Regions from separate parts of the Mesorhizobium sp. HAY1-8B genome, predicted to be linked through region 4. Evidence: predicted binding sites of a transcription regulator. Region 4 holds the regulator's gene; each other region holds the start of a gene.
The links. Region 4 encodes PhoB, which activates phosphate uptake and scavenging genes when phosphate is short. Its sites were predicted from a motif close to TGTCATNNANCTGTCAT; they were not measured.
Positions count from the first base shown of each region.

Region 1: AC1VON_RS04525 (PhoX family protein) is a predicted target of PhoB. The motif match lies at 3,364-3,380, and genes of this name have one in related genera.
Region 2: phnC (phosphonate ABC transporter ATP-binding protein) is a predicted target of PhoB. The motif match lies at 1,648-1,664, and genes of this name have one in related genera.
Region 3: AC1VON_RS16650 (LTA synthase family protein) is a predicted target of PhoB. The motif match lies at 2,699-2,715, and genes of this name have one in related genera.

Region 1 is NZ_CP200321.1:904,096-909,786, reverse strand. Features, by position in the region: gene AC1VON_RS04545 (hypothetical protein) at 1-260, opposite strand, end outside; gene AC1VON_RS04540 (sensor histidine kinase) at 433-1,824, shown strand; gene AC1VON_RS04535 (response regulator) at 1,821-2,483, shown strand; gene AC1VON_RS04530 (hypothetical protein) at 2,583-3,170, opposite strand; gene AC1VON_RS04525 (PhoX family protein) at 3,443-5,446, shown strand; gene AC1VON_RS04520 (hypothetical protein) at 5,679-5,691, shown strand, end outside.
Region 2 is NZ_CP200321.1:6,933,638-6,939,328, forward strand. Features, by position in the region: gene phnL (phosphonate C-P lyase system protein PhnL) at 1-93, shown strand, start outside; gene AC1VON_RS33325 (DapH/DapD/GlmU-related protein) at 90-707, shown strand; gene AC1VON_RS33330 (DUF1868 domain-containing protein) at 799-1,509, shown strand; gene phnC (phosphonate ABC transporter ATP-binding protein) at 1,743-2,600, shown strand; gene phnD (phosphonate ABC transporter substrate-binding protein) at 2,703-3,611, shown strand; gene phnE (phosphonate ABC transporter, permease protein PhnE) at 3,667-4,638, shown strand; gene phnE (phosphonate ABC transporter, permease protein PhnE) at 4,642-5,691, shown strand, end outside.
Region 3 is NZ_CP200321.1:3,559,501-3,565,191, reverse strand. Features, by position in the region: gene fabF (beta-ketoacyl-ACP synthase II) at 1-259, opposite strand, end outside; gene AC1VON_RS16665 (acyl carrier protein) at 294-530, opposite strand; gene fabG (3-oxoacyl-[acyl-carrier-protein] reductase) at 730-1,467, opposite strand; gene fabD (ACP S-malonyltransferase) at 1,527-2,474, opposite strand; gene AC1VON_RS16650 (LTA synthase family protein) at 2,721-4,682, shown strand; gene AC1VON_RS16645 (pilus assembly protein) at 4,729-5,691, opposite strand, start outside.
Region 4 is NZ_CP200321.1:283,994-289,684, forward strand. Features, by position in the region: gene AC1VON_RS01385 (sugar ABC transporter permease) at 1-138, opposite strand, end outside; gene xylF (D-xylose ABC transporter substrate-binding protein) at 282-1,322, opposite strand; gene AC1VON_RS01395 (ROK family protein) at 1,593-2,837, shown strand; gene AC1VON_RS01400 (hypothetical protein) at 2,992-3,192, shown strand; gene phoB (phosphate regulon transcriptional regulator PhoB) at 3,201-3,890, opposite strand; gene phoU (phosphate signaling complex protein PhoU) at 4,012-4,719, opposite strand; gene pstB (phosphate ABC transporter ATP-binding protein PstB) at 4,746-5,549, opposite strand; gene pstA (phosphate ABC transporter permease PstA) at 5,546-5,691, opposite strand, start outside.

The DNA.
Region 1 (5,691 bases), 620 kb from region 4:
GCGTTGACACGCTCGCCGAAGAACACCAGCGCGACGACATTGACCGAGACCAGTTGAATGACGGCCGAGAGGCTGAAGGACACCGACATGCCGAATTCACGGATCAGCCGCAGCATGATCAAATTGCCCAGCGAATAGAGAGCGAGCGTCAGCAGGATCTTGCCGAGGCTCGGCGCCAGGCCCCATTGCTTGGCGGCGGTCGCCGCCAGAAGGAAGATCACCGTTGAAAAGCCAAGCTGCAGCAGTCCCGAAAAACCCAACGTCCCGTCCCCTTCGAAGCGGCTGCCGCCGCGTGCGCCGCGGACCTTGTTTCCGAAGCGCCTCGAGACGTCAAGCGACCTCGTTCCAACTAAGGTCTTGGCAACGGCAAGACTGAGGCTCAATGTGCCAATGTCGCCCAGCTGTCGATGGGGAGGGGGCGGTCAGGGGCTTATGATTCGTATTCTACAGAATTTGGCGCGGCGCTGGAGCGAGCTTTCGCTTGCCCTGCAATTCCTCGTTGCCGGTGGCTTTGGCCTCCTGGCCGTCATGCTCGTGATCGGCGCCTGGGTAACGACGCAGATCCGGGACGGCGTCATGCGCAATTCGGCCGCCACGACGGCGCTCTACGTCGACAGCGTGATCGCGCCGCTGCTGCCGGACCTGCGCAAGAGCGAAGAGCTCAGCGAGGCCGTCAAGCAGGCGCTCGACGAGACGCTCGGCCAGGGTGCGCTCGGCAAACGGCTGCTTTCGTTCAGGCTCTGGCGCCGCGACGGCACGGTGCTTTATGCGAAGGACGCGGCCTTGATCGGCCGCCGCTTCAATCTGACCGACAATCTGCGGTCCGCCTTCCAGGGCAACGTCACCGCCCAATTCGATACATTCGACGAAGGCGAATCGAAGGAACAGGCTGTCGGCGTGCCCTTGCTGGAGATCTACAATCCCGTGCGCGAGCCCTGGTCCGGCGATGTGGTGGCCGTCACCGAGTTCTTCGAGGTCGCCAGCGATTTCAAGGCCACGCTGGCTTCCGCGCTGCTGTCGAGCTGGCTGGTCGTGGCCGGCACCACCTTGACGGCTTTTCTGCTGCTGTCGGGCATCGTCCTGCGCGCCAGCCGCACCATCGACGATCAGCGCGGGGCGCTGCGCCACCAGGTGTCGGAGCTGCAGGACCTGGTGACGCAAAACAGCGCCTTGCGGCAGCGTGTGCAGCGGGCGTCCCGCCGCGCCACCGCACTCAACGAAAGATATCTGCGCCGGATCGGCGCCGACCTTCATGACGGGCCGGCGCAACTCGTGGCGCTGGCGGCGTTGCGCATGGACAGCCCGGTATTTTCGGACGACGGCCATTGGACCGAGAGCCGTTCGACCGAGGTCGCGATGATCCGCAAGACGCTGGAGGATGCAATGCGCGAAATACGCGGTATCTGCACCGGCCTTGTGCTGCCACAGATAGAGACGGCCGCCGCCAAGGAGATATTGCGGCTGGCCGTCGACGAACATGAGCGCCGGACGGGAACCTCGGTGACGCTCACCGTGCCCAAGCATTTGCCCGAACCCGGCGCCTCCGAGAAGATCAGCATCTATCGTTTTGTGCAGGAAGGGCTGAACAATGCGTATCGCCACGGGCGGGCCAAGGATCAGGCAGTGCGTGCCGGGATGAAGAATGGCCGGCTTTTTGTTGAAGTGTCGGATAGCGGGCCGGGATTCGATCCGGCGCGGGTCGAGGGGCTGGGGCTAGCCGGCCTGCGGGAGCGGGTCGAAAGTATTGGTGGCCAGTTCCAGACCTTGACCGGAGCACAAGGCACGCGATTGGTAATCAGTCTATCGGTTGAGGAGCAAGCATGATTGGCGCCATTCGAATCGCTATTGTCGACGATCATCCGCTGTTTCGCGAAGGCGTGACGCGCAGCCTGTCGGAGATCGGAGGCTTCGAGATCGTCGGCGAAGGTGCGACGGCGCAGGATGCCGAACGCATCGCCTCGACGGTGCAGCCCGACATATTGCTGCTTGACATCTCCATGCCGGGCGGCGGCCTGGCCGCGGTTGCAAGCATCCTTGCCAACCACCCCGCCCAGAAGATCGTCATGCTGACCGTTTCGGAGGCCAATGCCGATGTCACCAAGGCCCTAAATGCCGGGGTGCAAGGCTATATCCTCAAGGGTGTCGGATCGCGCGCACTCGCCGACATCCTGCGCAACGTCACGGCCGGCGAGAGCTATCTTTCGCCGACGCTGTCGGCGCGGCTGCTGTCCGATCTCCAGTCCCCGCAGCCTGCAAATGGCGAAGCGGACCGGCTGCGGCAACTGACCGAGCGACAGACGGAAATCCTGCGGTTGGTGGCGGAGGGGCTCAGCAACAAGGAGGTTGCCTTGCGCCTGGAGTTGCAGGAGAAGACGGTCAAGCACCACATGACCGGGGTGCTGTCGAAACTCAACGTGCGAAACCGCACCGAGGCTGCCCTCATGATGCGTGAGTTGCGCGACCGAGACAGGAACCGCACGTAGGCCATCGCGGAACCGCGCGAGAGCCGGACAAGAGGAGGTCACCTCCGCCGGGGGCGGCGGAGGTGACGTGTGAAGCTGGTCGTTGCCTGTTGACCGGCCTCACAAGGCCTTGAGACGCCTGACATCGGCGGGCGTGGCCCGACGGTCGATGATCGTGCGGCCGAGCGCGTCGCGCATCCTGAAACGACCGTTCTCGATCTTTTCCGTCATGCCGTTAGGGTGCTCGACCGAGATCTTGCTGCCGTCCACGCTGACCTTGTCGCCGGTTGTGGCGTTGACATGGCTGGTGCCGGTGCTGCTTTGGCCGGCGCCCGATCCCGAGTCGCCGCCACCGTCATCACCGCCATCTGTTCCGGAATTGCCCCCGTTTCCATTTCCGTTGCCGCTATCGCCGCCGCTGTTGCCGCTATTGCCATTTCCGTTGCTGCTATTGCCGCCGCTGTTGCCGCTGCTGCCGGCGCTTCCATTTCCGTTGCCGCTGTTGCCACCGCCGTTGCTGCCACCGTTACCGTTACCGTTGCCGTTGTTGCCACCGCCATTGCCGCCCTTGGCGGCCTGTGCGGTGGCGGCATCGATTCCGGGGGCGGAGCCGTGCAGCGCGATTCGATAGGGAGCAATGGTCAACGGCAAAGCAGCCGCAGTGACGAGCGCCAGCCGGCAACAACGGGCCGTGATCGATCCGTTCATCCTGATCTCCGTCGATTGAGCCGGCGCGCCCACCCCAACGTTGCAACCAGCAACATCGCCGAAAGATGTATTGACCGGAAGCGACCTCCGACCGTTGCGTTTGTCCTCCAGGACCTTTGGAAGCGCAAGACTGGACCAAAGTCCGATGTCATGGATGACAACTGCCTCGCGCGGAGCCTCAGAGCAGGTATGATGTCACGAAAATGTGATCAGCCGGCTGTAGTGGTCGAAAGGCGACAAAAGCTCCAGCCACTCCAAAGCCAGAGGCCCCCATGACCGAACATCGTTCTCCCGACGCCCGATTCCGCACCAGCCTGCTCGAGGAAAACGAAGGACCGGCCATCAACCCGACCGGCAACCGCACCATGGGCGAGATCATCGCCGCGCGGTTCTCGCGCCGGGGGTTCCTGAAGGGATCGCTCGCCGTCTCGGCGATCGCCGCCACGGTCAGCCCGCTGGCCATGATCGCCGCGGACGATGCGCGCGCCGCGGAAGGCTCGGCCTTCAAGTTCGACGAGCTTCAGGCCGGCATCGACGACAAGCATCATGTCGCGCCGGGCTATGATGCCGACGTGCTGTTGCGCTGGGGCGATCCGCTGTTTGCCGATTCGCCGGAGTTCGACCCGACGAAGCAGTCGGCTGAGGCGCAGGCCAGGCAGTTCGGCTACAACAACGACTATGTCGGCTACATCCCGATCGACGGCTCGGCCGAGCACGGCCTGCTCGTGGTCAACCACGAATACACCAACTCGCATCTGATGTTCCCCGGCATCGTTTCGATCGTCGAGAAGGACGGGAAGAAGAAGGCCGAGGTCGCCCCGCTCTCGAAGGAGCAGGTCGATGTCGAAATGGCGGCGCATGGCGGCACCATCGTCGAGATCCGCAAGGAGGGCGGCAAATGGCAGGTGGTGCGCGACGGCAAGCTCAACCGCCGCATTACCTCCACCACCGAAATGGTGTTGTCGGGACCGGTCGCCGGCCATGACCGCGTCAAGACCAATGCCGACGCGTCCGGCACCAAGGTGTTCGGCACCATCAACAATTGCGCCGGCGGCGTCACGCCATGGGGCACCTATGTGATGGCCGAGGAGAACATCCATGGCTATTTCTCCGGCGAACTGCCCGAGGGCCACAAGGAAGCCGCCAACTACAAGCGTCTCGGCATTCCCGAAGGCGCCTATGAATGGGGCGCGCATTACGACCGCTTCAACCTCGCCAAGGAGCCCAACGAACCCAATCGCTTCGGCTGGATCGTCGAGGTCGACGTCAACGATCCGACCTCTACGCCGAGGAAGCGCACCGCCATGGGCCGCTTCAAGCATGAGGGCGCCGAATCGATCGTCGCCAAGGACGGCCGCGTCGTCTTCTATCTCGGCGACGACGAGCGCTTCGACTATGTCTACAAGTTCGTCACCAAGGGCACCTTCAACCCCAACGACCATGCCGCCAACAAGGACCTGCTCGACGAAGGCACACTGCATGTCGCCAAATTCGCCGAGGATGGCACGGTGGACTGGCTGCCGATCGTCTTTGGTCAAGGCCCGCTGACGGCCGAGAACGGCTTCGCCAGCCAGGCCGACGTGCTGATCGAGACACGGCGCGCCGCCGATCTGCTCGGCGCCACCAAGATGGACCGACCCGAGGACATCCAGCCCAATGGTGTCAACGGCAAGGTCTATGTCATGCTGACCAACAATTCCAAGCGCAAGGCCGACCAGGTCGATGCCGCCAACCCGCGCGCCGAGAATGCCTTCGGCCACATCATCGAGATCACCGAGACCGACGGCGATTTCACGGCCGCCAAGGGCAAACGGGAAGTGCTGCTGAAATGCGGCGATCCTTCCGTCGCGGATGTCGGTGCCACCTTCTCGACGGCGACGACGGCCAATGGCTGGTTCGGCATGCCCGACAATTGCGCGGTCGATTCGGCCGGACGCCTGTGGGTCGCCACCGACGGCCAGGGCCCGAAAGCCACCGGGCGCACCGACGGCCTGTGGGCGGTCGACACGGAAGGTGCCGCGCGGGCGACCTCGAAACTGTTCTTCCGCGTGCCGATCGGCGCCGAAATGTGCGGCCCGCTGTTTGCGCCCGACGACCAGACCGCCTTCGTCGCCGTCCAGCATCCGGGCGATGGCGGCGAGGATTGGGAAGGCTTTGGCCGCCCGTCCTACTACGAGGATCCGTCGACGCGCTGGCCCGACTTCAAGCCCGACATGCCGGTCCGGCCGGCGGTCGTCGCCATCACCAGGCAAGGCGGCGGCAAGATCGCGGTCTGATCCCGGCGCCGGTTGCTATCCGAGGAGGGGTTTCGGTTCACGAAAGCTCTCCTCGGCCGTAACTCATTCAAGCCTCGGGACAGATTGGCAATTTATTGGTGGCGCCCCAACGCGCGTCGAAACGGATTCGTGCGACGCGCGTTAGGTCTTTGTCTTGTGCATGTCGTTGTCCCAAAAACCGGAGTCACTTTTGGGCGGCATGCATTTGGGTCGTTCCCGGGAGACCGCTGCCATGTCGAAGTCAG
Region 2 (5,691 bases), 6.6 Mb from region 4:
CTCGGCATCTTCCACGATCACGATGTGCGCGAGGCGGTTGCCGACCGCATCATCGACGTCACCGCCTTTGCTCCCGGAAAACTCGCCGCATGACCAGGAAATTGTCGGAAACGCCGCTGGTCCACCCGACGGCGGAGGTGCACAACTCGACCCTTGGCCGCTGGACCGAGATCGCCGACCGCAGCCGGGTTTCGGAAAGCGAGCTCGGCGACTATTCCTACATGATGCAGGATTGCGCCGTCTGGTGCGCGACGATCGGCAAGTTCGCCAACATAGCCGCCGCCGTGCGCCTCAACGCCACCAATCACCCGACCTGGCGACCGACGCTGCACCACTTCACCTACCGCGCCTCCGACTATTGGGATGACGCCGAGCATGAGAGCGAATTCTTCGCTGAGCGCCGCGCCAAGCGCGTCACCATCGGCCACGACACATGGCTCGGCCATGGCTCGACCGTCCTGCCCGGCATTACCGTCGGCGATGGCGCGGCGGTTGGCGCCGGCGCGGTGGTTTCCAAGGATGTCGCGCCTTACACCATCGTCGCCGGCGTGCCGGCAAAACCGATCCGCGAGCGCTTCGACCGCCGCACCGCCGAACGCTACCAGGCGCTTGCCTGGTGGGACTGGGACCACGCCAGGCTGCGCGCGTCGCTCGACGATTTCCGCGAGCTGTCGGCCGAAGCGTTCCTGGAGAAATACGAGGGGTAGGTGAATCCCTCACATCATCGTCATCGGGGAGCCTGTTCACATCCTTGACACAGGACTCGGACAGGACGCCATTTCCCCCAAGGAGATCGCCATGCCCGATACCGTCAGACCCTCGCTCGCCGGATTCTTTGCCGGCTCCAATCCGACCCCGCCTGCGCATCTTGGCACCCGCTACGACACGTCGGGCAATTTCCTGACCGAGCCTGGCAACACCGTCGTCAGCCACCTGGTCGGAGGTTCGCCATCCGAGGCCGTGGTGCTTGCCGTGCGTGATAAGATGCTGGCGATGGCCGACGCCGACCGGCTCGCGTTCACGCCCGTCTCCAGCCTGCACATGACCCTGTTCCAGGGCATCATCGAATATCGCCGCCGCCTGCCCTACTGGCCGCAGGACGTGCCACTCGACACCAGCATCGACGCAATGACTCGCCTTTATCTGGAACGCCTGAAGGGTTTCGAGGGCTTCGGCCCGTTCAACATCAAGGTGGTCGAGGTCGTGCCGACCGGCCTCACCGTGGCCGGCGCGACGGACGAGGACGTGCGCATCATGCGTCAATGGCGCGATGCGCTGGCGGTGCCGTTCGGCTACCGGCACCCCGATCACGACACGTACGTCTTCCACATCACCTTCGCCTACCAGATCCAGCGTCTCGCCAACGACAGGGCAGCGGCATGGCAGGCGCTGTTCGACGATTGCCTGGCGCTTTTCGCAAGGCAGGCTCCGATAATCGAGATCAAGGCGCCCGCCTTCTGCGCTTTCCGCGACATGAAGCATTTCGAGGAATTGCTGGTGCTCGGCTGATTGTCCGCAAGGCGCCAATGCATGTCGCCCGAAAGTGACCTCGGTTTTGGGAGAACGACATGCATAATTACAAAGACCTGAAGCGCATCGCATGAATTCGTTTCAGCGCGATGCGCTTCAGCCGCCAAGCCTGTGTAGCGTAACAAAACTGACATGCTGGCGACACGGCAGGTTCATGTGGCTGCGTTAGGCGAATGCCTGACGATCAATATGGACCGGACTGGAACCAGCCCATGTCAGCAAGCTCTGCCACGCTCGAAATCCGCGGTGTCAGCCGACGATTTGGCAAGAACACCGCCGTCAGCGACGTCAACATCTCGATCCCGCAGGGTCAGATGGTCGGCGTCATCGGCCGTTCGGGCGCTGGCAAATCGACCCTTCTCCGCATGATCAACCGTCTCGTCGACCCCAGCCAGGGGTCGATTTTTTTTGGCGGCGCCGAGGTCTCCCAGCTGCGCGGCTCGCCGCTGCGGCGCTGGCAGCGCGACTGCGCCATGATCTTCCAGCAGTTCAACCTCGTGCCGCGCCTCGATGTGCTGACCAACGTGCTGCTCGGCAAGTTGAACCATCGTTCGACCCTGTCCAACCTTCTCGGCATGTTTTCGCGCGCCGAATGCGCCGAGGCGGTCGCGGCCCTGGAGCAGCTTGACATCGCCCGCACCGCTCTGCAGCCCGCCGGCACGCTGTCAGGCGGACAACAGCAGCGCGTCGCCATCGCCCGCGCCATGATGCAGCAGCCCAAGGTTATCCTCGCAGACGAGCCGATCGCCTCGCTCGACCCGCTCAACGCCAAGGTGGTGATGGATTCCCTGCAGGACATCAATCTGCGCGAAGGCATCACCGTCGTCACCAATCTGCATACGCTCGATACCGCGCGCGCCTATTGCAACCGCATCATCGGCATGGCCGCCGGCAAGGTCGTCTTTGACGGCCCGCCCGAAGAGCTGAACCGTGAGGCCGTGCGCCTAGTCTATGGCGCCGACAGCAATGGCGCAGAGATATCGGAGGCCATCACCTCCACCAGCGTTGCCTTCAAGCAAAAGATCGCCGCATCCGCCGGACCGCTCGAACCCGCATTCCCGGGTTACTGAGTTCAAGAAAGAGCGGCCTGGATCGTCCGCCCGCGTCAAGGGCATCTGTCGAAATCAATAACGCTGCCGGCGCGGGGCCGGAACCTACAGGAGAGATAACAGATGTTCAGGAAGATGGTTTTCAGCGCCGTTTCGGTGCTCGCCATGGCCACCAGCATGGCCCACGCCGCCGATCTGAAGGAATTCCGCGTCGGCATTCTGGGCGGTGAAAACGAAACCGACCGGCTGCGCAACTACCAGTGCCTGGCCGACCATCTGAAGGCCGAATTCGGCTTCGAGAAGGTCTCGCTGTTCCCCGCCGCCGACTATGACGGCGTCATCCAGGGCCTGCTCGGTGGCACGCTCGACTTCGCCGAACTCGGCGCCTCCGGCTATGCCAGCGTCTATATCAAGGATCCGAAGGCAGTCACCCCTATCCTCACCACCCAGCAGACCGACGGCGCGACTGGCTATTATTCGATCGGCCTGGCGCTCAAGTCCTCCGGCATCACCGACATCAAGTCGGCCAAGGGCAAGAAGCTCGGCTATGCCGATCCGGATTCGACCTCCGGCTACCTGATCCCGCTGACCCAGATTCCGAAGGACACCGGCGCCTCGAACGAAGCCTTCTTCGCTTCGACGCAGTTCAGCGGCGGCCATGAGAACAACATCCTGGCCGTGCGCGACGGCAAGGTCGATGTCGCGGTCGATGATTCCTCGGGCATCGGCGACTTCAAGAACGGCTTCACCTCCGGCACCTTCCACAAGGTCGTCGCCAAGGGCGCCGTCGATCCGAACGACTTCGTCGAAGTCTGGCGCTCGGGCCTGATCCCGAACGGCCCGCTGGTCGTGCGCACCGCGCTCGGCGACGAGATGACCGCCAAGCTCGCCGCCTTCTTCACCGAGTTGCCGAAGAAGGACAAGGCTTGCTTCGAAGGCGTCGAAGGTGGCGATTTCACCGGCTACGTTCCGGTGAAGCCGGATTTCTACAACGTCATCGTCGAAGCCCGTAAGGCAGCCATTGGCGGCTAACGGCGAAATCGGAAAGGGCGGTGTTCAAAACACCGCCCTTTTTGCATCTCCGATCATGACCCTTTCCGTGACAGCCCCCTCTTTGACAGCCTCTTCTGGCGCCACCCATCAGATGGCCGACGCCTGGCGACGCCAGACGTCGCTGCGCCGGCTCTATACCGTGCTCGGCGTCAGCCTGCTGCTCGCAGCCATGTTCGCCAGCATGTGGTTCGCCGACGAGGCCAATGCCGGCCATTTCTTCGACCGACTGCCGCACATTCTGGATTTCCTGAGCTGGCTGGTTCCCAAGGACTGGAACGATGTCTGGCGGGCATTGTTCGACATTGCCTCGCCGCATGATACCGGCACCCAGGAATATAACTTCCCGCTCGGGCGCGTCTATATCTGGGGCGGTTTCTACATCCCCGAATATTTCGAACTGATGCTGACCACGGTGAACGTGGCGCTGGTCTCGACCTTCATCGGCTTCGCCTTCGCGGTGCCGTTTTCCTTCATCGCCGCGCGCAACCTGACGCCCCATCCGGCGCTGAGGCTCATCGTCAAGCGCTTGATGGAACTGTTGCGCGCCTTTCCCGAGATCGTCATTGCCGGTCTGTTCGCGGCCATCGTTTCCATCGGTCCGATCGCCGCCATCATCGCCATCGGCCTGCATTCAATCGGCGCGCTCGGCAAGCTGTTCTACGAGATCAACGAGAACATCGACATGCGTGCCGAGGAAGGTTTGCGCGCGGTCGGAGCCAACTGGTTCGAGCGCGTGCGCTTCGCCGACCTGCCGCAGGTGCTGCCGAATTTCATGTCCTACACGCTGCTGCGCGTCGAGATCAATGTCCGCGCCTCGACCATCATCGGCGCCGTCGGCGGCGGCGGCATCGGCGAGGAACTGAAGCTGTCCATCTCGCGCGGCTTCGGCGCCAAGACGCTGGCGCTGGTGCTTCTCCTGTTCACGACCATCTTCATCATCGACCAGTTCTCCGCCTGGCTGCGTCGCAAGCTGGTCGGCGAACAGGCTTTTATGATGGGTGCGTGAACCATGGCGACAATGACTGCCGAGGAGATGCTGTCGATCGAGGAGCGCTACCCGCAAGTGTTCCGGCGGCCGCCGTACAAACGCTTCGCTCCGCTATTCCTGTTCGTTGGCATCCTGACTTATCTTCTCTATGTCCTGTGGTTCTTCAACCTGCCGCAGGTGCTGCGGGAATCGCACTGGGAGCGTCTGCCGCTCTTCCTGACACAATGGATCAGCTACGACCTGCAGCCGGAATTCCGTCTCGACCAGCCGCAGATCACGCCAAAATACCCGCGCTTTTCGGCCCTTGGCGAGAACCCGAACCCCGACTGGGTGATCAAGAACCCGGACGGCACCTTCACCGTGCTGATCGACGGCCCGGCAAAATCCGTCATCTTCGACAAGGCGCAGGCGGTGATCACGGCCAACGGCGAGACCGTGCCTGTTGCGCTGACCAGCGGCAAGCCGGTGATATCAGGTCCGGTGCCGGACTGGATCACCGCCCATGACGACGAGGTGGTGGCCAAGATGGGCTTCGTCGGCGAGGTGCGCGTCACCGTCGACCGCGTCAAGGTGCGCAAGCGCTTCCTCGGTTGGGCGAATTTCGTCTTCGACACACGCTCGCCCTTCTTCGGCAAATCGGCGGGCGAAGTGCTCTCGCTGATCGTGTCGGGGCCTGAACTGAAGCCGGGCACGTCGAACCTGGCGCTGGCCGGCGACAACATCTGGAACAACGCCCAGTGGCAACACGGCGACGTCTGGACGAAGCTTTTGCAGACCATCGTCATGGCGTTCCTGGGCACGCTGCTCGGCGGCATCGTCGCCTTCCCGCTTGCCTTCTTCGCCGCCCGCAACATCACGCCGAGCGGCGTGCTCGGCCAGGTCCTCAAGCGCTTCTTCGATTTCATGCGCTCGGTCGACATGCTGATCTGGGCCCTGTTCTTCACCCGCGCCTTCGGCCCCGGTCCGCTGGCCGGCAGTGCGGCGATCTTCTTCACCGAGATCGGCACGCTCGGCAAAACCTATTCCGAGGCGCTGGAAAACATCGACGACAAGCCGCGCGAAGGTGTGTCG
Region 3 (5,691 bases), 3.3 Mb from region 4:
CGGCGGCAATCCCGTACAGGATGAAGTCGCCGATCTTGCGCAATTCCTTAGGCTCGAGCACGGCCTCTGGATTGAAGGTAGCATTGCTGCCGTCACCACGCGGAATGACGTGGGCGACCTTGCAGGCAAGATCCTCCACCTCGAACTCGGTGATGCGCTTGGCGGCGCTGCGGCCGGTCAGAAGTTCCTTCCAGCTGTGCTCAAAGCCCATGCCGAACGGCGACAACAACCCAAGGCCCGTGACGACGACACGCCTCATCGCAGGTCCTCCCCGGTGATGACTGCGGAAAGCGTCAGGCCGAAGCCTTGTCGATGTACTTCACCGCATCGCCGACGGTCAGGATGGTCTCGGCCGCGTCGTCGGGAATCTCGACGCCAAACTCTTCTTCGAACGCCATGACGAGTTCGACCGTATCGAGGCTGTCAGCGCCCAGATCATCGATGAAGCTCGCCTGCTCCGTCACTTTGTCGGCATCGACGCCAAGGTGCTCGATGACGATCTTCTTGACGCGCTCTGCGGTGTCACTCATTTGGGCATCCTCGTCTTTTGTTTGTCTGTCTTCGTTAGCGGGCAGAATGCCGCTAATCAAGCTGAAAGATGGTCCTGCCGGAAACGCAACGGCTACGGACCGGTTTTTGCCCGAACCGCCGGGTTGCGGGCCGCATTACACGAAAAATGGCCGAGGTCCAAGGTGAAATGGTGTCTTTTCACAACCCCGCCATGTCTGGTCAAATCATGGCCATGCCGCCGTTGACATGGATGGTCTGCCCGGTGACGTAGGCGGCTTCGTTGGAGGCGAGGTAGGCGACGGCGGACGCCACTTCAACACTCGATCCCATGCGGCGCGTCGGGATCGCCGCCATGATCGCCTCTTTCTGCTTGTCGTTGAGCTTGTCGGTCATCGCCGATTCGATGAAGCCCGGGGCAACGCAGTTGACTGTGATGTTGCGGGTGGCGATCTCCTGCGCCAGCGACTTGGAGAAGCCGATCATCCCGGCCTTGGAGGCGCAGTAGTTGGTTTGGCCGGGATTGCCGGTGACACCAACCACCGAGGTGATGTTGATGATGCGGCCATGGCGGCGGCGCATCATCGGATGGGTGAGTTCGCGCGTCAGCCGGAAAACGGCGGTCAGATTGACTTCGATCACGCTGTCCCAGTCGGCGTCCGACATGCGCACGAACAGCCCGTCCTTGGTAATGCCGGCATTGTTGACGAGGATGTCGACGCCTTCGAGATCGGCCTCCGCCTTCTGGCCAAGCGCCTTGACCTCGTCGCGATTCGCCAGATTGGCCGGAAACAGCTTTACCCGGTCGCCGAGTTCGGCGGCCAGTGTCTCAAGTTTCTCGATGCGGGTGCCGTGCAGGCCGACAATGGCGCCTTGCGCATGCAGCACGCGGGCGATCGCCTCGCCGATGCCTCCCGATGCGCCGGTGACGAGCGCCTTGCGGCCGGTCAGTTCGAACATTTTTGTCTCCTGATCTGAGAAAACACCCTTCACACGGAAGGGGTCAAATCGCCAGTGTATTATGCGAGTGCGGCCAGTGCCGCCTCAACATCGGCCGACGTGCCGACAGCCGATGTAGCGATATCGCGGTTGATGCGCCGTGCCAGGCCCGACAGCACCTTGCCGGCGCCGATCTCGTAAAGCGTCGCGACGCCGTTGGCGCCGAACCACTCCACCGTTTCGCGCCAGCGCACGCGGCCGGTTATCTGCTCGACCAGGCGCCGGGCGATCTCATCCGGATCGCCGGTCGGGGTCACGGTGACGTTAGACACCACGGGAACCGCCGGCGCGTTCTTCACCACTCCGGCGAGCGCGTCGCGCATGACGTTCGCCGCCGGCGCCATCAAGGCGGAATGGAAGGGCGCCGAGACCTGCAGCATCAGCGCCCGCTTGGCGCCCTTTTCGGTGCACAGTTTCGCCGCCAGTTCGACCGCGGCCTTGGCGCCGGAGATGACCAGCTGGCCGCCGCCATTGTCGTTGGCGATCTGGCAGACCTTGCCGGATCCTTGCGCGGCCTCGGTGCAGGCGGCTTCGACATCCGCCTGCTCCAGTCCGATGATCGCCGCCATGGCGCCCTCGCCGGCCGGCACCGCCGCCTGCATGGCGTTGCCACGAATGCGCAGCAGTCGGGCTGCATCGGCGACGGAAACAAAGCCGGCGGCGGCAAGGGCCGAATATTCGCCCAGCGAATGGCCGGCGACATAAGCGACCTTGTCCTTCAGCGAGAAACCGCGCGCTTCCAGTGCCCTCACGGCAGCCAGCGAAACCGCCATCAGTGCCGGCTGCGCATTGGCGGTCAGCGTCAACGTCTCTTCCGGACCTTCCCAGATCAGCTTCGACAGGTTCTCGCCAAGCGCGTCGTCGACTTCCTGGAAGATCCTGCGCGCTTCCGGAAAGGCATCGGCAAGATCCTTGCCCATTCCGACAGCCTGGCTGCCTTGTCCCGGAAAGGTGAATGCGACGGCCATGCTAGGGCTCCCGAAGACTGGTTGTGCTTGCCTGATAACACGAATTTTTCCTGCCTGTGGCGCAAGGCAGCCCGCCAAGTCAAGCCCGGCTCGGCCTGTCTCCAGACCTGAACCCTGCGCCGAGTGCCTGTTCCGAAAGGGCTTTTTGGCGATCACTCCTGATGAAAACCGCTCACGAATCGTTCGCTGGCTCTTCTTATTTCCGCCACAGGCGCTAGCTTTGCGTGACAATTATATGACAATCGCATGATTTGGGTTGTCGCTGGGTGGGAAGTTGAAGTGGCAAAGAGTTCGAAACGCGCCGGTAAAGCCGCGCCTCAGTTCCTGGAAGACGATCCGTCCACCGGCTATCTGCCGGGCCGGACATGGCCGGTCGTCCGCTACGGATTGATCAGCCTGGCGATCTCAACCATCCTGGTGTTCGCCATCGAATTGATCGTGCGCGGTGACTTTGCCGGCACCGTCTCCTTCTTCCTGCAGCCGCTCAAGCCGGGCTGGACGACCATCGTCGTGTTCGCGCTGATCCTGATCGGCCTCGACGCCGTGCTCGGCCGCAGCCATCAGAGCCTGATGATTGTCGCGCCATTGACGCTCTCGCTGGCCTTTGTCGGCCACCAGAAATCGCATTATCTCGGCGATCCGCTCTACCCGACGGATTTCCTCTACGCCCGCCAGATCTTCGCCCTGTTGCCGCTCCTGGTGCGTGAACGGCCGATGACCGCGCTCGCCATGGTCGTCGGCATCGTCGCCGGCCTATCGCTGCTCGTCTACGGCTGGCGGCTGTGGCGCCGCAAGGTTCCCGCGCTCAGCCACAAGGGTCGCCTTGCCCGGCTGACGCTGGCGGTGCCGCTGCTCGCCTTCTTCGTATCGATCATGGACTATGCCACCTTCTCATGGACCAGGGATCGGCTGCAGATCATCCCGATCATGTGGGACCAGAAGGAAAACTACGCCTCCAACGGCTTTGCGCTGGCCTTCGCGCTCAACGTGCCGATGGCCCATGTCTCGGCCCCCCCGGGCTATACGGAAAAGGCGATCGCGGCGATCGACCGGCCGCAGATAACGGCCTCGGTGCCTAATGAAAAGCCAGACATCATCGTCGTCATGAGCGAATCCTTCTGGGATCCGACCAAGCTGCCCGGCGTCACCATCACACCGGATCCCATTCCCACCGTGCGGGCATTGCGTTCCGGTTCGATGTTCTCGCCTGAATTCGGCGGCATGACCGCAAATATCGAATTCGAGGCGCTGACCGGTTTTTCCAACGCTTTCCTGCCGGCCGGCAGCATCCCCTACCAGCAATATGTGCGCACGCCGACACCATCGATGGCGACCTTCCTGAAGAGCGAGGGCTACCGGGCGCGCGCCATCCATCCGGGCACCAACTGGTTCTGGAACCGTGGCGCGGTATACGCCGATTTCGGTTTCAACGATTTCAAGTCGGAAGAGACGCTGCCGCCCATGGAAAAGCGCGGACCGCTGGCATCGGATGCGGCGATGACGGATGAGATCATCCGGGAAGCCGACGCCAGTGACGATCCGGTGTTCTTCTTCGCGGTCAGCCTGCAGAACCATGGCCCCTATGAACCGAACCGCTATTACAACCCGACCCACGCCGTGCAGGCCCCGATCAGCCAGTGGGCGCGCGATTCGCTGTTGAGCTATGCGGAGGGTTCAGCCGACGCGGACCACGGCCTTGAACGGCTGATCGAATGGGCCAAGAAGCGCGAACGGCCGACGATTGTCGCCTTCTTCGGCGACCATCTGCCGCCGCTGGGGCCAGTTTATGTCGAGACCGGCTTCCTGAAGGACAACGTCGCGCCACGCAAGGAGCCGACACCGCAAGCCGCCCTCGACCATCACGAGACACCGCTGATCATCTGGTCGAACCGCTCCGGTCCGGTCGCGGATCTCGGCACGGTCAGCCCGGCATTCCTACCCTATCACATACTCACCGCAGCCGGCATCACCCATCCCTACTACACGGGCTTCCTGGGCGAGATGCGGGAACGCTACCGCGTCGTCGACCGCAACCTGCTGCTGACCCCGGCCGGCGAAGCCACGCCCGATTGGTCACGTCAGAAGGAGATCGATCCGGCAATCCGCGATTTCCGGCTCATCCAGTACGACATGATGTTCGGCAAGCGCCATGCCGCGCCCGACTTCTTCCCCGAGACGGTCGACAAGATCGTCGCCCATACGAGTTAAGGGTTCCACATCCTTCAGATGCGGCAGCCCTCTCGAGATCGAGCGCTCAGTTCGTGAGTTGCAGCTTCGAGAACTTGTTGGCGATCTGCTGAAAGACGTTCGGCAGTTTGGCCGGGTCGTTGACGGCATAATAGTCGCTCGGGTCGGAAGCGCAGGCGCTGTAAAGCGCCCGGTTGGCGGCGGTGTCTGACTGCAGCACCATCGTGTAGATCTGCACGCCTTCGTTCTTCAATTGCGTGCAAACGCTCTTGGTCCAGCCGTCGACATTGCGGGCCGCCGTCGTCTGGTTGTCCGACCCGAAGCGGCCACCCGCCAGGTAGCCATAGGACGTGTAGTCGGACTTGGTCGGCTGATTGCTGGCGCCATAGACGACATTCTCGCCGTCGGTAAGCAGCATGACAATCTTGCTGACGCCCGGCGACTTGAATGGCACCCCATCGGTATAGGGCGCGCCTGGTGAAAGCACCCGCATGCCCCACGACAGGCCTTCCGAGACATTGGTGCCGGAACCGTTCCATTCCGTCATCTGGCTCGCCGCCTTGCGCAATTTGACGAAGTCGTCGGTCAAGGGAACGATAGGGGTCGGGCAGGAGCGATTCGGCCCGACGGTGATGGCGGTGCCGGTTTCGGTGACGAGTTGGTTCGTCGAGGCGACATATTTGGCGATTTTTTCCAGATCAGCGGCCAACAGCGCGTCGATCGCACCTCCGAGCAGGCCGCTGAGGTCGATACCCAGCGCATTGATGCCGGACTGCTTGAGCTTGTTCTTGTCTATGGTGTCGTCGAGGTACGAATTGTTGTAGCCGGTCGCCGAGTTGCCATAGGAGCCTGACGGCTTGGTGGCAGGTGCTGGATCGTCGGGAGCGAAATAGGGCACGAACAGCGTGTCGGGCTTGTTCGGATCCGGTGGCGTATCGGAAATGTTGTAGGCGCCGGGGCGAGCCTCGACGCAGCCTTTCCATCCGGTGTCTTTCCAACCGCCCTTCAGCCCCAGTTGCTTGAACAGCGC
Region 4 (5,691 bases):
GACCCAGATCAGCAACAGGGCACCGATCATGCCGAGCATGCGGGTGTCGATCTCGGTTGCCTTCAGGAACCGGGCGACCGCGCCAAGCTCCGACGCGCGCGCGGTGTCGGCCTGCGGGCTGGACGTCGTGTCGGTCATGATTCCTCCCACCGGCCGGCCATCCGGCGCGGAGCCGGAACGCAGCCTAGAAGCTATCCGCCTGATGCGGAAACACAAATCTTTTTGAGAAAACGCCGCGGCTTTTGGGCCGCGGCGTCGATGACGAACCGTGCTGCGCCGTTCTAGTTGCAGGCCGCGACGCTGCCGGCGGCGACGCCCGCGCAGACTTCATCCTTCTTGATCCAGCCGGCATCGATGACGAGATTGAGATTGTCCTTGGTGATGGCGACAGGGGTCAGGAACAGCGACTTGACGGTGTTGCCGCCGGGGGTCGTGAAATCCTTCACGCCGGCGATGTCGGTCATCTTCTTGCCGTCAGCCAGCTGCGAGGCGATCTCGGCGGCATTCTTGCCGAGCTCGCGCGCGTCCTTCCACACCGACACCGTCTGGGTGCCGAGCGCGATGCGGTTCAGCGCGGCATGATCGCCGTCCTGGCCCGACACCGGCACGGTGCCGGCAAGGCCTTGCGCCGTCAGCGCCGCGACGACACCGCCTGCGGTGCCGTCATTGGCGGCGACCACGGCATCGACCTTGTTGTCGTTGGCGGTCAGGAACTGTTCCATGTTCTTCTGGGCGTTGGCGGGCAGCCAGCCGTCCGTATAGGCCTCGCCGACATTCTTGATCTTGCCGCTGTCGATGGCCGCCTTGAGCACTTCCATCGAGCCCGAGAACAGGAAATCGGCGTTCGGATCGGCACCCGAGCCCTTGATGAAGACATAGTTGCCTTCCGGCTTGACCTTGAACACTGCGCTGGCCTGCAAGCGGCCGACTTCCTTGTTGTCGAAGGTCAGGTAGAAGACGTCCTTGTTCTCGATCAGGCGGTCATAGCCGACGACCGGAATGCCTTCGTCCAGTGCCTTCTGCACCGCCGGGCCGATCGCCGAAGCATCCTGCGCCAGGATGATCAGCGAATTGGCGCCCTGCGAGATCAGGCTCTCGACATCGGTAAGCTGCTTGCCGGGATTGGACTGCGCATCGGCGGAAATGTACTTGTCGCCGGCGGCCTCGATCGCCTTCTTCATAGCGGCCTCGTCGGTCTTCCAGCGCTCTTCCTGGAAGTTCGACCACGAAACGCCGATAACCTTGTCCTTCGCCTGCGCGACCGACGCAAGCGTCAGCGACATGGCGACACCCGCCAGGATGGCGGCCGTGAATCTCTTCATGATATCCTCCCTGCGCCGCGTATGGCGCGACCAAACTGACCCAAAGGCCGGCACAGAGGCTCTATTTTTTCGAGCCTCAAAAAAAATACTGATCCATCGTCGGAACGCTGTCAACATCGATTCTGATGGATCTTGAGGTGTCGCGGACTTTTTTCGAGCCCCGCAATAAATAAATGACAGCACCAGCCGCTTCTGCCAGTATTTGCCCCAGTTGCCGGCAGTGTTCGAGGGGCAGGAAGAACCGCGGCGACCGGGAGGATGTGGGAAAGTATGTCGGTCGGAATCCGCCACGACGATCTGCGCCGGCGCAACCGCGCCATGGTGATTGCGGCCGTGCGCCGGGCCGGCCAACCCTCGCGCACCGAGATCGCCGCGACCACCGGCCTCAGCCATTCGACCATATCGGCGATCTCTTCCGACCTGATCGGCGAAGGCATCCTGGCCGAGGGCAAGCCGAGCGAGGCCGGTACGCTCAAACGCGGCAGGCCACAGGTCGGCCTCGGCCTCAACCCGGAGGCCGCGGCCATCATGACCGTCGTGCTGTCGCTGAATTTCCTGTCCGTCGCCGTCATCGACTATGCCGGCCAGGTGATATCAGAGGAACAGCGCCGGCTGGACACGCTGACCATGTCGCGCGAGGCGCTGATCGGTGAATGCGTCGCCATTGTACGGCGCCGCCTCGAGGATCCCGATATCGACGTGCGCAGCGTCGCCCGCATCGCACTGGCGATCCAGGGCATAACCGACACCAAGGCCAGGGCCATGCTGTGGTCGCCGATCACACCGCAGACCGACATCGCCTTCGCCGACATACTGGAAGCCGAGTTCGGCATCCCGGCCACCATGGAGAACGACTGCAACATGATGGCGGTGGCGCTGCGCTGGCGCGACCCCGAACGCTACCGCGACGACTTCATCGCCATCCTTTTGTCGCACGGCATCGGCATGGGCCTGGTGCTGAAGGGCGAACTGTTCACCGGCACCCATTCGTCGGGTGGCGAGTTCGGCCACATGATCCATCGGCCAGGCGGCGCGCTCTGCCGCTGCGGGCGGCGCGGCTGCGTCGAGGCCTATGCCGGCAACTACGCCATCTGGCGCAATGCCAGGCAGCTTGGCGAGGACACCGAACCGGTCGCCGACGTCAGCGACACGCAGATGCGGGCACTGGCGACGACGGCACGGGAACGGGCCGGGCCCGAGCGCGAAGCCTATCGCAAGGCCGGCGAAGCACTGGGTTATGGCCTCGGCAGCCTGTTCGCGCTGATCGATCCCGCACCCGTGGCCATGGTCGGCGTCAGCGCCGCCGCCTTCGACCTGATCGAGCCGGCATTGCGCGAGGCGATCGCCCAGACCGCCGGCGGCCAGCACTCGAAATCGATTTCGTTCGACACCGAACCGAACGAACTCCCCCTGATCCGCGAGGGCTGCGCCATGCGCGCACTGACCTTCGTCGATCAGGAGATCTTCGCGCCGGGCGTGCAGGCAAGAGGGAGTGCTGGAAAGAGCGTTGCCTGAAACCCGCGCGGAACCCCTTGGACTTCTGGAAAGGCACGGCCGGGCGCCGTGACTGCGCGTCTCAACCGCTTGACTGAGCGTCCCAAGCCATCGACGGCTTCGGCAATCGCGACATCCATGCCGTGTGATCGGAGCGACGCCGACGCAGGAGACAGTGGAAAGTTCGACACCGGTGCAGATGCGCAAACCCGACAGCACGCTCGACATGGCAACGGCACGGCGAATTGAATGGCCATTTCCGCGAGGCGAGGAATGTTTCGCCACGTGGACTTCCGTTGTCGCGGCATCATCTTTGCTGGTATTCGCGGGCGTATTGATGTTTGCCGTTATTATCTTTCGCACTCGCGCCGGCTGAGCGCTCCTTTAATCCTCGCGGATCGCGTAGCCTGCCCCACGGATGGTGCGGATGACGTCGGGCATGCGGCCATTGTTGACCGCCTTGCGCAGGCGGCCGACATGCACGTCCACGGTGCGTTCGTCGATATAAATCGTCTCACCCCAGACATTGTCGAGCAACTGGCTGCGCGAGAACACGCGGCCGGGATGGCGCATCATGAATTCCAGAAGGCGGAATTCGGTCGGCCCGAGCCGGATCTCGCTCTTCTTGCGGTAGACCCGATGCGATTCACGGTCGAGCACGATGTCGCCGACCTTGAGCACGCTGGACAGCACTTCGGGCTTGGCGCGGCGCAGCAGCGCCTTGACGCGCGCCATGAATTCCGGCGTCGAGAACGGCTTGACCAGATAATCGTCGGCACCGGTCGAAAGGCCACGCACGCGGTCGCTCTCCTCGCCGCGCGCCGTCAGCATGATGATCGGCAGCCGTTCGGTCTCGGGCCGCATTCTTAGCCGGCGACAGAGTTCGATACCGGACACCGCCGGCACCATCCAGTCGAGCACCAGAAGATCGGGCACGTTTTCCTGCAGCCGGATTTCGGCTTCATCGCCGCGGGTTACCACCTCGACCTGATAGCCTTCCGATTCCAGATTGTAGCGGAGGAGCACGCCGAGCGGCTCCTCGTCCTCCACCACCATGATGCGTGGTGCGATCATTGACTGGTCACCTCTAAAGCAATCCCGGGAAAAATATGTAACGGTTTTCCATCCTGAATTGCGTGAAACAAAGAGATAGAGCGGTTCGGCGTTTCCGCGAAACGATGAACCGCTCCAACGCTCAAGCCGCCGGCGCCGACATCGCCGTCTCGTCCTGTTTGGGGCGGTTGGCGGGCAGTTGCGTGCCGGTCAGGACATAGTACGCGTTCTCGGCGATGTTGGTCACATGGTCGCCGATGCGTTCGAGATTCTTGGCGCAGAACAACAGATGCGTGCAAGCGGTGATGTTGCGCGGATCCTCCATCATGTAGGTCAGCAGCTCGCGGAACACCGAGGTGTATTTGACGTCGATGCGTTCGTCGTCGGCGCGCAGCTTCGCAAGCGCGGCGGCATCGCGCGCCGCATACTCCTCGATCACGCCCTGCACCTGGATCAGCACCAGCTGCGCCATGGCGTCGATGGAATGCGACAGGTCGCGCGGCGTTGCGGTGAGACCGACGGTGCCGACGCGCTTGGCGATGTTCTTGGCAAGGTCGCCAATGCGTTCGAGGTCGCCAGCCATGCGGATCGACCCGACGACATGGCGCAGATCGTCTGCCATCGGCTGGCGCTTGGCGATCAGCGTGATGGCGCGATCGTCGAGTTCGCGCTGGCGCGCATCCATGATGGCGTCGTCGGAAACCACGCGCTGTGCCAGCGCGTTGTCGGAATTCAGCAGTGCCTTGGTGGCGCCGCCGACCATCGAGCCGGCGAGATCGCCCATGTCGCTGATCAGCCTGCTGATCTGTCCGAGATCCTCGTCGAAGGCTGCGACTGTGTGTTCGGCCATGATCCTGGTCCTCGTAATGCGTGCGATCAGCCGAAGCGGCCGGTGATGTAGTCTTGCGTGCGCTTCTCGCGAGGCGACGTGAAGATCTTCTCGGTGCGGTCGAACTCGACCAGTTCGCCCAGATACATGAAGGCGGTCTGCTTCGAGACGCGCGCCGCCTGCTGCATGTTGTGGGTGACGATGACGATCGTGTAGTCGGCCTGCAGCTCGTCGATCAGTTCCTCGATCTTGGCGGTCGACAGCGGATCGAGCGCGGAGGCCGGCTCATCGAGCAGGATGACCTCCGGCTTCACCGCCACCGTGCGGGCGATGCACAGCCGCTGCTGCTGGCCGCCCGACAGGCTGAGGCCGCTGGCATTGAGCTTGTCCTTGACCTCGGTCCACAAAGCGGCGCGCTTCAGCGCCTGCTCGACACGGCCGTCCATCTCGGCCTTGCTGATCTTCTCATAGAGCCTGACGCCAAAGGCGATGTTCTCGTAGATCGACATCGGGAACGGCGTCGGCTTCTGGAACACCATGCCGATCTTGGTGCGCAGCAGGTTGAGGTCCTGCGAGCGGTCGAGAATGTTCTGGCCGTCGAGCAGCACCTGGCCCTCGGCGGTCTGCTTGGGGTAGAGTTCGTAGATGCGGTTGAAGACGCGCAGCAGCGTCGACTTTCCGCAGCCGGAAGGGCCGATGAAGGCGGTGACGCTGCGCTCAGGCAGCGACAGCGTGATATCCTTCAGCGCCTTCGATTGGCCGTAGTAGAAGTTGAGGTTCTTGACCTCGATCTTGGCCTTGGCCGCCGCCTCGGCGGCGATCGTCATGTCTGGAGACAACATCTGGCTCATTTGTCCTCTCTGCGTCCGGTCAGGCTGCGCGCAAAGATGCTGAGCGCGAGAACCGTCAATGTGATTATGAGTGCGCCGGTCCAGGCCAGCTGCTGCCATTCCTCGTAGGGACTGAGAGCGAACTGGAAGATGGTGACTGGCA